3 regions of the Pantoea osteomyelitidis genome follow, and region 1 is predicted to be linked to each of the others. Evidence: predicted binding sites of a transcription regulator. Region 1 holds the regulator's gene; each other region holds the start of a gene.
What was found. The regulator CRP, encoded in region 1, controls carbon source genes, mostly activating them, when cyclic AMP is high. The targets are predictions, from matches to a motif close to ATGTGANNNNNNTCACAT.

Region 1 (3,280 bases):
TTAACAGGGAGTTTTATCATGTCAGCCAGGCATCCGATTATCGCCGTTACCGGTTCCAGCGGCGCCGGCACCACCACCACCAGCCTCGCCTTTCGTAAAATCTTTCAACAGCTGAGTCTGCACGCGGCCGAGCTGGAGGGTGACAGTTTCCATCGCTACACGCGGCCGGAAATGGATATGGCGATCCGCAAAGCGCGCGATCTCGGTCGTCACATCAGCTATTTCGGCCCGGAAGCCAACGATTTCGGCCTGCTGGAGCAGACTTTTACCGAGTATGGTCACAGCGGCCACGGGCAGTCGCGCAAATATCTTCATACCTACGATGAAGCGGTGCCGTGGAATCAAGTGCCGGGAACCTTTACGCCCTGGCAGCCGCTGCCCGCCAATACCGACGTGCTGTTTTATGAAGGACTGCATGGCGGCGTAGTGACGCAGCAGCACAACGTGGCAGAGAAAGTGGATCTGCTGGTGGGCGTGGTGCCCATCGTCAACCTGGAGTGGATTCAGAAGCTGGTGCGCGATACCAGCGAGCGCGGCCACTCGCGCGAGGCGGTGATGGATTCGGTAGTGCGATCGATGGAAGACTACATCAACTTTATTACCCCGCAGTTTTCACGCACCCATATCAACTTCCAGCGCGTGCCCACGGTCGACACCTCAAACCCCTTCGCCGCCCGCAGTATTCCCTCGCTGGATGAGAGCCTTGTGGTGATCCATTTTCGCGGGCTGGAAGGGATCGATTTTCCCTATCTGCTGGCGATGTTGCAGGGATCATTTATTTCGCACATCAACACGTTGGTGGTGCCGGGCGGCAAAATGGGTCTGGCGATGGAGTTGATCATGGGGCCGCTGGTAAAACGGCTGATCGAAGGGAAACGTATCGAATAAGCTGTGAGGCCGCCGCGTCCGGCCTCACGCTGGCGTTACTGCGCCACGACTTCGTAGCTGTGGGTGATCTCCACGCCTTTGCCCAGCATGATCGCCACCGAGCAGTACTTTTCCGCTGAGAGATCCACCGCGCGCGCCACCGCTTTGTCGCTAAGATCTTTGCCGCTGACAATAAAGTGCAGATTAATATAGGTAAAAATGCGCGGCGCCTCTTCGCGGCGCTCGGAGGTCAGCTTCACTTCGCAGTCCGCCACTTCGTTGCGTCCTTTTTGCAGGATCGACACTACGTCAATAGCGCTGCATCCGCCTGCGGCCATCAGCACCATCTCCATCGGACTCGGCGCTTTGTCGCCCGAGTTGCCATCCATCAGCACCTGATGACCGGATGAGGATTCTCCCAAAAATGTCAGCCCTTCAACCCACTTCACACGAGCCTGCATAATAAACTCTCCTGATTCATTTAGTTAACGTCAGAGTACGCCCTCGCCGGCGAAACAGCAATCGGCCGGATTCGCCGTTTGCTGAAGCGAGACAACACAAGACAGTCGGTGAAAGCTGTGCTACAAACAGAGCTGAAAATATTTTTCGTCACTTATAGACGAATGCGGGACGAATCACGAGCACAGCTCACGACGGAGACCCGAATAATTTCCTGAATGGGAAACGCTTGACGATTTCACCGCCTGACAGGGAAAACGGCCCCCTGTATTTTGGGCACGATTACAACAGAGGATAACAGAGAATGGTTCTCGGAAAACCGCAAACAGACCCTACACTCGAATGGTTCCTGTCCCATTGTCATATTCATAAATACCCATCGAAAAGTACCTTGATTCACCAGGGCGAAAAGGCTGAAACGCTTTACTACATCGTGAAAGGCGCCGTTGCGGTGCTGATTAAAGATGAAGAAGGTAAAGAGATGATCCTCTCCTATCTGAATCAGGGCGATTTTATTGGCGAGCTTGGCCTGTTTGAAGAGGGCCAGGAGCGCAGTGCCTGGGTACGCGCGAAAACCGCGTGCGAAGTGGCTGAAATTTCCTATAAAAAATTTCGCCAGCTGATCCAGGTGAACCCGGATATTTTAATGCGCCTCTCATCGCAGATGGCGCGTCGCCTGCAGGTGACTTCAGAGAAAGTGGGTAATTTAGCTTTCCTTGATGTGACGGGCCGCATCGCTCAGACGCTGCTTAACCTGGCGAAACAGCCGGACGCCATGACCCACCCCGACGGGATGCAGATCAAAATCACCCGTCAGGAGATCGGTCAGATCGTTGGCTGCTCACGCGAAACCGTCGGACGTATTCTGAAAATGCTGGAAGATCAGAATCTGATCTCCGCACACGGCAAAACGATCGTCGTCTACGGCACCCGCTAATTCCGTATCACTCACGGCGTGATGGCAACATCGCGCCGTTTTTATTTGCGATGAGCTGATGTGGCGCCGAATCATCTACCATCCTGAAGTCAACTACGCCCTGCGGCAAACGCTGGTTCTTAGCCTGCCGGTGACGCTCGGCTGGCTGCTGGGCGATCTGCAAAACGGACTGCTGTTCTCGCTGGTGCCCGCCTGCTGCAATATCGCCGGTCTGGACACGCCCCATAAACGTTTTTTTAAACGGCTGATTGTCGGCGGCAGTTTGTTTGCCGCCAGCAGTTTGCTGATCCAGTGGCTGACGCTGAAGCAAGTGCCGTTGCCGCTGATTCTGTTTCTGATGCCGCTGCTGCTGGGCGTTACCGGCGAGATCAGTCCACTGCATGGACGGTTGCTGCCCGGCGCGCTGATCGCTGCCATCTTCACTCTCGGCCTGGAAGGGCATATGCCTGTCTGGGTGCCGCCGCTGCTCTATATCGGCGGCACGCTCTGGTATGGGCTGTTCAACTGGTTCTGGTTCTGGCTGTGGAAAGAGCAGCCGATGCGCGAAACCCTGAGCCTGCTTTTTCGCGAGCTGGCGGATTACTGCGACGCCAAATATACCTTGCTGACGCAGCTCACCGATCCGGAAAAAGCGCTGCCGCCGCTGCTAACGCGCCAGCAAAAAGCGGTGGATCTCATCACCACCTGCTATCAGCAGATGCACATGCTCTCCGCCAGCCGGGACAACAGCCATAAGCGGCTGACGCGCGCCTTTCAGGTTGCGCTCGATCTGCAGGAGCATATTTCCGTCAGCCTGCATCAGCCGGAAGAGGTGCAGAAGCTGGTGGAGCAGAGCCACGCCGAAGCGGTGATCCGCTGGAATGCCAAAACCATCTCCACGCGCCTGCGCGAACTGGCGGACGACATTCTTTATCATCAGCTGCCGGACCGGTTCGACATGGATAAGCAGCTCGGCGCGCTGGAGAAGATCGCCCGCCAGCATCCGGATAATCCGGTGGGCAACTTCTGCCTCTATCA
Region 2 (3,280 bases), on a different contig from region 1:
GTTTGTGGTAATCCAGGATGCGTGAGGCGATAAAGCGCGGCGTGATCTGATTAAAAAATTGCAGCAGCTTATCGACGAAGTTACGCGGTAAAAATTTCAGATGGCTGACGCGCACGTCCCACTTCGCCTTATTCGCCATCAGCGTCGGCAACGCCTGCGGGCCCAGCTTGCGGATCGCCAGATACATATGTTTGGCATAGCGCACGGTTAAATCAAAGGCGTTGCGGTGGATATATTCCGCCTGCAACGGCAGCTCCTGCATTTTCTCCAGCAGAAACCGGCGCAGCGCTACCAGCTCCTGCTCATCATCGGTGCCGATATAGAAAGTATTGGTTTGCTGGCTCGCCTCGAAGGTCGGCAGACGCACGGCGAATACCACGACCTTACCGGCGCAGCCTGCGCTGTCATGCAGATAACGTACATCGCCGTTGTAGCGCGACGGGCTGTCCGCCGTCACGTCGCGCAGTTGGCTGGCGTAATCATCTGCCCAGATTTTTCCCGCCCACTGCGCATGATCGCCGGTGGTGTAGTCGCGCTGCTCCAGCCGACGCAACATCTCTTCCGGCGCATCGCCCAGCGCAATCCCCAGATGATTCACCATCTCCAGCCTGCCGTCAGGATGAATACGGGCAAACAGCGATTTTTCCGTAAAGGCGGGGCCACGTCGAATCAGCGAGCCGCCGGAATTATTACAAATTCCGCCCACCACTGAAGCGCCGATGCAGGAGGAGCCGATAACCGAGTGAGGCTCGCGCCCCAGCGGTTGCAGCGTCTGCTCCAGTTCGGTGAGCGTGGTGCCGGGAAAGGCGATAACCTGACGCGCATCGTCGATTACCTGCACGCCCTTGAGCTGGCGAGTGCTGACAATCACCACATCGCGATCGTAATCGTTGCCGTCAGGAGTCGAGCCGCCGGTGACGCCGGTATTCGACGCCTGCATAAGTATGATAGCGTCGCAGGCCACGCAGATCTGCATGATCTGCCAGAGCTGAAGCAGGGTTTGCGGCAGGACAACGGCCAGCGCATCGCCACGGCCTACGCGAAAACCTTTGGTATACCAGGCTTTGTCATCCTGATGAGTTAAAAGCTGTTTAGCGCCAACCACATTTTTCAGCTGGCTAATCATATCCTGCGGGGAAGTCATCTGTTCTCTTCTGAGGTGGTTTCAGTGCCGCATTATTGGACAGGTTTCACATAAGCAAAGTCAATCGCTCTGGATGCGGAATTACCTTCATGGTGCAAATTCTTTTATTCCCTTTATATTTTTGTGGATAACACCGAGGTTATTTTTTGCGGTCATTGCCTGGCGACCAATAAAAATGAGGTGATAGTCACATTTCTGTATTAACAGGAAAAAAGCGCCGTACTGTGAAAAGAAATCAGAAACAGACAAAGTAAAAAGCCCTTTTAACCTGCTGATATTTAACTATAAATAGAAAAAACCATTATGCGTATTTTTGTGATTAAGATCGCAAAATTTGGCGTATCTAACCCTCTGTCAATGCCATCCGCGATCTAATCCATGTCAGTTTTGTGATCTCTCCTGCAAATATAAGCCGATACGAACGTAACAATGATTATCAGCAGCCCGTGATTAAGGATATTTGATGATGAGAATCGGAATGGTAATCAGCGGTGGCGACGTCACCGGTATAAATAATTTTATTTTCCAGATCGCGCGACTGGCGCAGGCGGAAATGGTGTTATTTAACGGCGGTATTCCGGGCCTGCTGGAGAATCGTCATCAGGAGGTTAGCCAGCGCGATTTAGTGGATTACGCTATTGCCGCCATTCCGGTGATTCAGTCAGGAAGAACCCAGAGAAAATTGGTACGCAGCGAATATGAAACCATTGCCAGACAATTAAAATCGCTGCGTATTGATGTATTAATTATGGCTGGCGGCGACGGATCGCTGCAATTTCTGCATATCCTGAGCGAATTTGGCGTGAACTGTTTTGGCGTCGGCATGACGATTGATAATGACGTCAGCGGCAGCGACTACACCATTGGTTTTTCTACCGCCTGCGAACAAGTTCTAAAAGAGGTGGCAAAGCTGCGTAATACTGGCCGGGCGTTGACCGGGCGCGTTTTTATGGTTGAGCTGCTGGGCGGTTATTGCGGTGAGTTGACGTTACAGTCCGCGATTAAATCCAATGCCGATTTTGCGCTAATCCCCGAATATCAGATTGCTGCTCAGGAACTGGCGGCGCGTATTACGCAGCGCCTGAGCGAGCAGAACAGCGTGATTATTCTCTGCTCGGAAGGCTATACGCGCGAATATTCGCCGGGATTTCAGGGCGCTATCGATACCTTAATTAAACAGCTGGAGCCGCTGATCGGAGTGCGTATTCGTAAAACCATCATCGGTTACGGCCTGCGTAATGGCGAGCCTACCTGCGAAGAGATTTTTCAGGGCACCATCATGGCCAGTGAAGTTGTACGTTGTATTCAGTCCGGAATGCGTAATAAAGCGGTAATTATTAATGGCAGCAACAAGCCCATTCCAATTGATTTGATGAGCATAAAAAAACGTCTGGTCGATACCGAAGGCGCGCATTACAAACTCGCCAGACAACTTAATATTCTGTGAGGAGATAACCATGCTGAAAATACTTTGTGTCTGCGGATGTGGTCTGGGTTCCAGCTTTGCCATTGAAATGAGCGCAAAGGCGGTATTAAAAAAACTGGAGATTGAAGCGGATATCGATCACACCACCATTTCCGAAGCGAATGCTTTTAAGTCAGACATGATCCTGACGCAAAAAGCCTTTGCCGATGTGCTAAATGCCGACGCCAGCCCGGAAGAGATGAAGCGGGTGATTATTCTCAACAAGCTGACCGATAAAGCGGAAATTGAGCAAAAAATCGTAGCGTTTATGAAAGAGCGTAATTTAAAGGTTGCCAACTATGAATAGTGTGATCAATTTTCTGGTGAAAGATTTACTGGGACAGGCATCGATTCTGATCGCCTGTATTGCCCTGGTAGGTCTGCTGCTGCAAAAGAAATCCACGGGGAAGGTGGTGGAAGGCACCTTTAAAACCCTGCTGGGATTCCTGATTATGATGGCCGGCATTAATATTATTGTCGGCACCTTAACGTTCCTGAATACCATTTTTACCCACGGTTTCGGCATGCAGGGTTATATCACCGACGTCGCCGCCATTGCCGGATTAGCTAACCGCGAACTGGGGTCGGAAGTGGCGTTGACGCTGCTGGTGATCTTTATCGTCAATATCATTATCGCCCGCATCACGCCGTTCAAATATATCTTTCTCACC
Region 3 (3,280 bases), on a different contig from region 1:
ATTAAGCGTTATTGCCGCGCTGCTGGGCACCGTCTCATTTGCCGGTTTCGCTGCGCAACAAGTGAATTATTCGCCGGTCGATCAGCAGAAAATCGGCGTGATCAGCGCCACCGGCAGCAGCGATCTGACATCGCTGGAGAATCAACTGTCGGAGAAGGCCGCAGCGGCGGGAGCAAAGTCTTTCCGCATCACTTCGACCTCTGGCGACAACAACCTGCATGGCACAGCGATCATCTATAATTAATCGTGTCCGGCAGGAAAAAGAAAAAGGCTTCAGATTATCCTCTGAAGCCTTTTTTTTAGCCGTTAGAACGCAGCTGCGGATAGCGGCGGAAAATATAGGTACACCAGAAAAGCCCGGCCAGCCCCAGAATCGCCCCGACATTGCCCACATCGGCCATGTTCAGATGCTCGCTCACCTGATTACCCAACAGAGCGCCCGCCCCGATACCGATATTGTAAATACCGGACATCAGAGACATCGCCACATCGGTCGCATCCGGTGCCAGCGACAGCACGCGCACCTGCACCGCCAGTCCGATCATCATCATCGACATGCCCCAGATAATACAGAGCATGGAGATGGCGGTTGGGCGCACAGCGGCGAAAATTAGCAGCCCCATACAGAGCGTAATCAGCCCAATGGCGGCGATCAACAGCGACGAAGGGAATTTATTGCCGAGGGTGCTGAACAGTACGCTGCCGAGAATACCGGCAGATCCAAACAGCAGCAGCAGCAGGGTGGTAAAGTTTTGGCCCGCGTTGGCGACGACCTGCATGAAAGGTTCGATATAGCTGTAGGCGGTGTAATGCGCCGTGACCACCAGAGTGATCAGCAGATACATGCTGACCAGCGCCGGGCGACGAAACAGCATCGGCACGCTACTCAACGATCCGGTGTGCTCGCTCGGCAGCTTCGGCAGCACGCGGGCGAGCAGAACCAGCAGCACCAGCGCTGAAACGCCAATCATGCCGAAGGTGGTGCGCCAGCCTAAATATTGACCTACCACGCGCCCAATCGGCACTCCAAGCACCATCGCCAGCGCGGTGCCGGTAGCCAGCATACTCAGCGCCTGCGTTTTCTTTCCGGCGGGCGCGACACGAATCGCCAGTGAGGCGGTAATCGACCAGAACACCGCATGCGACAGCGCAATGCCGATACGCGACAACACCAGCGAGACGAAATCCCAGGCGACGGTCGAGAGCACATGGCTGGCGATAAAGATCACGAACAGCAGTGACAGCAGCAGACGCCGCTCGATCTGCCGCGTCAGCAGCATCAGGGGCAACGAAAGCAGCGCCACAACCCAGGCATAAATGGTGAGCATAATCCCCACATCTGCCGTCTTCATGGAAAAACTGGCGGCGATGTCGGAGAGCAGGCCGACCGGAACAAACTCGGTGGTATTGAAAACAAAGGCGGCGATGGCCAGCAGCACGACGCGCAGCCAGGCCGTTTTACGTGAAACAGTTGTTGATTGCATGGGATGTCAAATCAGTCAGAACAGCAAAATTGAACGTGATAAGCGCTCAGCGAAAGTGACCTCCGTCACAAATTACTCACTATTGTGGATGAAGAGCGCCAGAAGGGAAACATCAGAGAGGGGATTTATCGCTGAATATTTTTTATCGCCTGCGGCGGGACGATAGCCAGCGGTTATAGCCGCCCGGCGATGCCAACTTCACAAACAACTTGCGCCGCGCTAATGAAACCGCCTTGCTGCAAAGGCTGCCGCAATCAGAGTTTGACCATATGCTTTAGTGCCACACTATTCTGATCGGTCAGGTTTTTTTTTAGGTTTACAGGACAGCAGGTCGCACAGCCCATTGCGCCGGGATAATATTTTCGTGCCTGCTGAATTGCCGCGACGGGATTGTAGAAGGTGCCGAGAAACAGACGATGCTGCATTTTAGGCAGATAAGGACAGTGAGCGGCATGTACCACATGATTGTTGTTATAGCCTGAGGTTTTATCAACATAATACCAGATAGACATGATGTATCCTCCATGCTGTATGAAAAAACTATGGAAATTATTGGAATAAAAGAAATTATAGCGAGGATAAAGGGTGCTGTTATTAACGGAACTAAATGATGAGCGTGCTAAGTATGGAGGTAACAAAAAAGGCGCCGCAGCGCCTTTCTGAGCATGTAATGCCGTTAAAGTTTCCGGCCCTGTAAACGCCAGCCCACCAGCAGAGCAACGACCAGCAGCGAGGCGATAAAGGCCGTTATGCCCGACCAGCCAAAATGATGCCAGAAAACACCGCCCAGGGTCCCGGCGACGCTGGAGCCTGCGTAATAGCTGAACAGATAAAGCGAAGAAGCCTGACCTTTGGCGCGCCGGGCGCGCGGGCCAATCCAGCCGCTGGCTACCGAGTGGGCGGCAAAGAAACCTGTCGTAAACAGCATCATTCCCGCCAGAATGATCCAGACTGAACCAAAGACGGTAAGCAGTAAACCGGCCAGCATGATCGCTGTGGCTGCAAGTATCACAGGTCCGCGGCCAAAGCGAGCGGTCATGGCGCCCGCTTTTGGCGAACTCCAGCTACCCGTGAGATAAACTACCGACAGCAGGCCCACCACGGCCTGACTGAGAAAATAAGGAGCGCTCAGCAGGCGGTAGCCGATGTAATTGAACAGGGTAACGAACGCCCCCATCAACAGAAACCCTTCCGCGAACAGCAGCGGCAGCCCCTGATCACGCCAGTGCAGACGAAAATTAATCATCAGGCTGCGCGGCTTCAGCGAAGCCGGACGAAAATGACGCGACTCCGGCAAAATTTTCCAGAACATCAGTGCGGAAGCGAGCGCAAAACAGCCAATCGCGGCGATGGCGATCCGCCAGGAGAAAAAGTCGGTGAGTACGCCGGTCAGCAAACGTCCACTCATGCCGCCAATCGAATTACCGCTGATATAAAGTCCCATGGAAAAGGCGATAAAACCGGGATGGATCTCCTCACTCAGGTAAGTCATGCCCACCGCCGCCACGCCGCTCAGCGAAAGGCCAATCAGCGCCCGCATAATCAGAATGCCGTTCCAGCTGGTCATGGTGGAGGAGATCAAAGTAAAGATCGCCGCCAGCATCAGCGCGGTCACCATCACCGATTTGCGGCCAATGGCATCGGAGAGCGGGCCGGTTACCAGCAGGCCGAGCGCCATCAGGGCGGTGGAGACCGAGAGGGAAATGCTGCTGGCCGCCGGGGAGACGTCAAACTGCTGTGACAGCACAGGCAGGATCGGCTGCACACAATAGAGCAGCGCAAAAGTCGCCAGACCG

Region 2: a site for CRP is predicted at 1,320-1,337, ahead of ABU178_RS09920 (6-phosphofructokinase). Genes of this name have one in related genera too.
Region 3: a site for CRP is predicted at 1,538-1,555, ahead of ABU178_RS10245 (sugar transporter). Genes of this name have one in related genera too.

The regions. Positions count from the first base shown of each region.
Region 1 is NZ_JBGFSN010000008.1:19,223-22,502, forward strand. Features, by position in the region: gene ABU178_RS16890 (phosphoribulokinase) at 19-888, shown strand; gene ABU178_RS16895 (OsmC family protein) at 924-1,328, opposite strand; gene crp (cAMP-activated global transcriptional regulator CRP) at 1,631-2,263, shown strand; gene ABU178_RS16905 (YccS/YhfK family putative transporter) at 2,322-3,280, shown strand, end outside.
Region 2 is NZ_JBGFSN010000004.1:1,016,706-1,019,985, forward strand. Features, by position in the region: gene dld (D-lactate dehydrogenase) at 1-1,144, opposite strand, end outside; gene ABU178_RS09920 (6-phosphofructokinase) at 1,611-2,591, shown strand; gene ABU178_RS09925 (PTS sugar transporter subunit IIB) at 2,602-2,916, shown strand; gene ABU178_RS09930 (PTS sugar transporter subunit IIC) at 2,909-3,280, shown strand, end outside.
Region 3 is NZ_JBGFSN010000004.1:1,083,907-1,087,186, reverse strand. Features, by position in the region: gene bhsA (multiple stress resistance protein BhsA) at 1-244, shown strand, start outside; gene ABU178_RS10245 (sugar transporter) at 300-1,484, opposite strand; gene ABU178_RS10240 (hypothetical protein) at 1,739-1,996, opposite strand; gene ABU178_RS10235 (MFS transporter) at 2,161-3,280, opposite strand, start outside.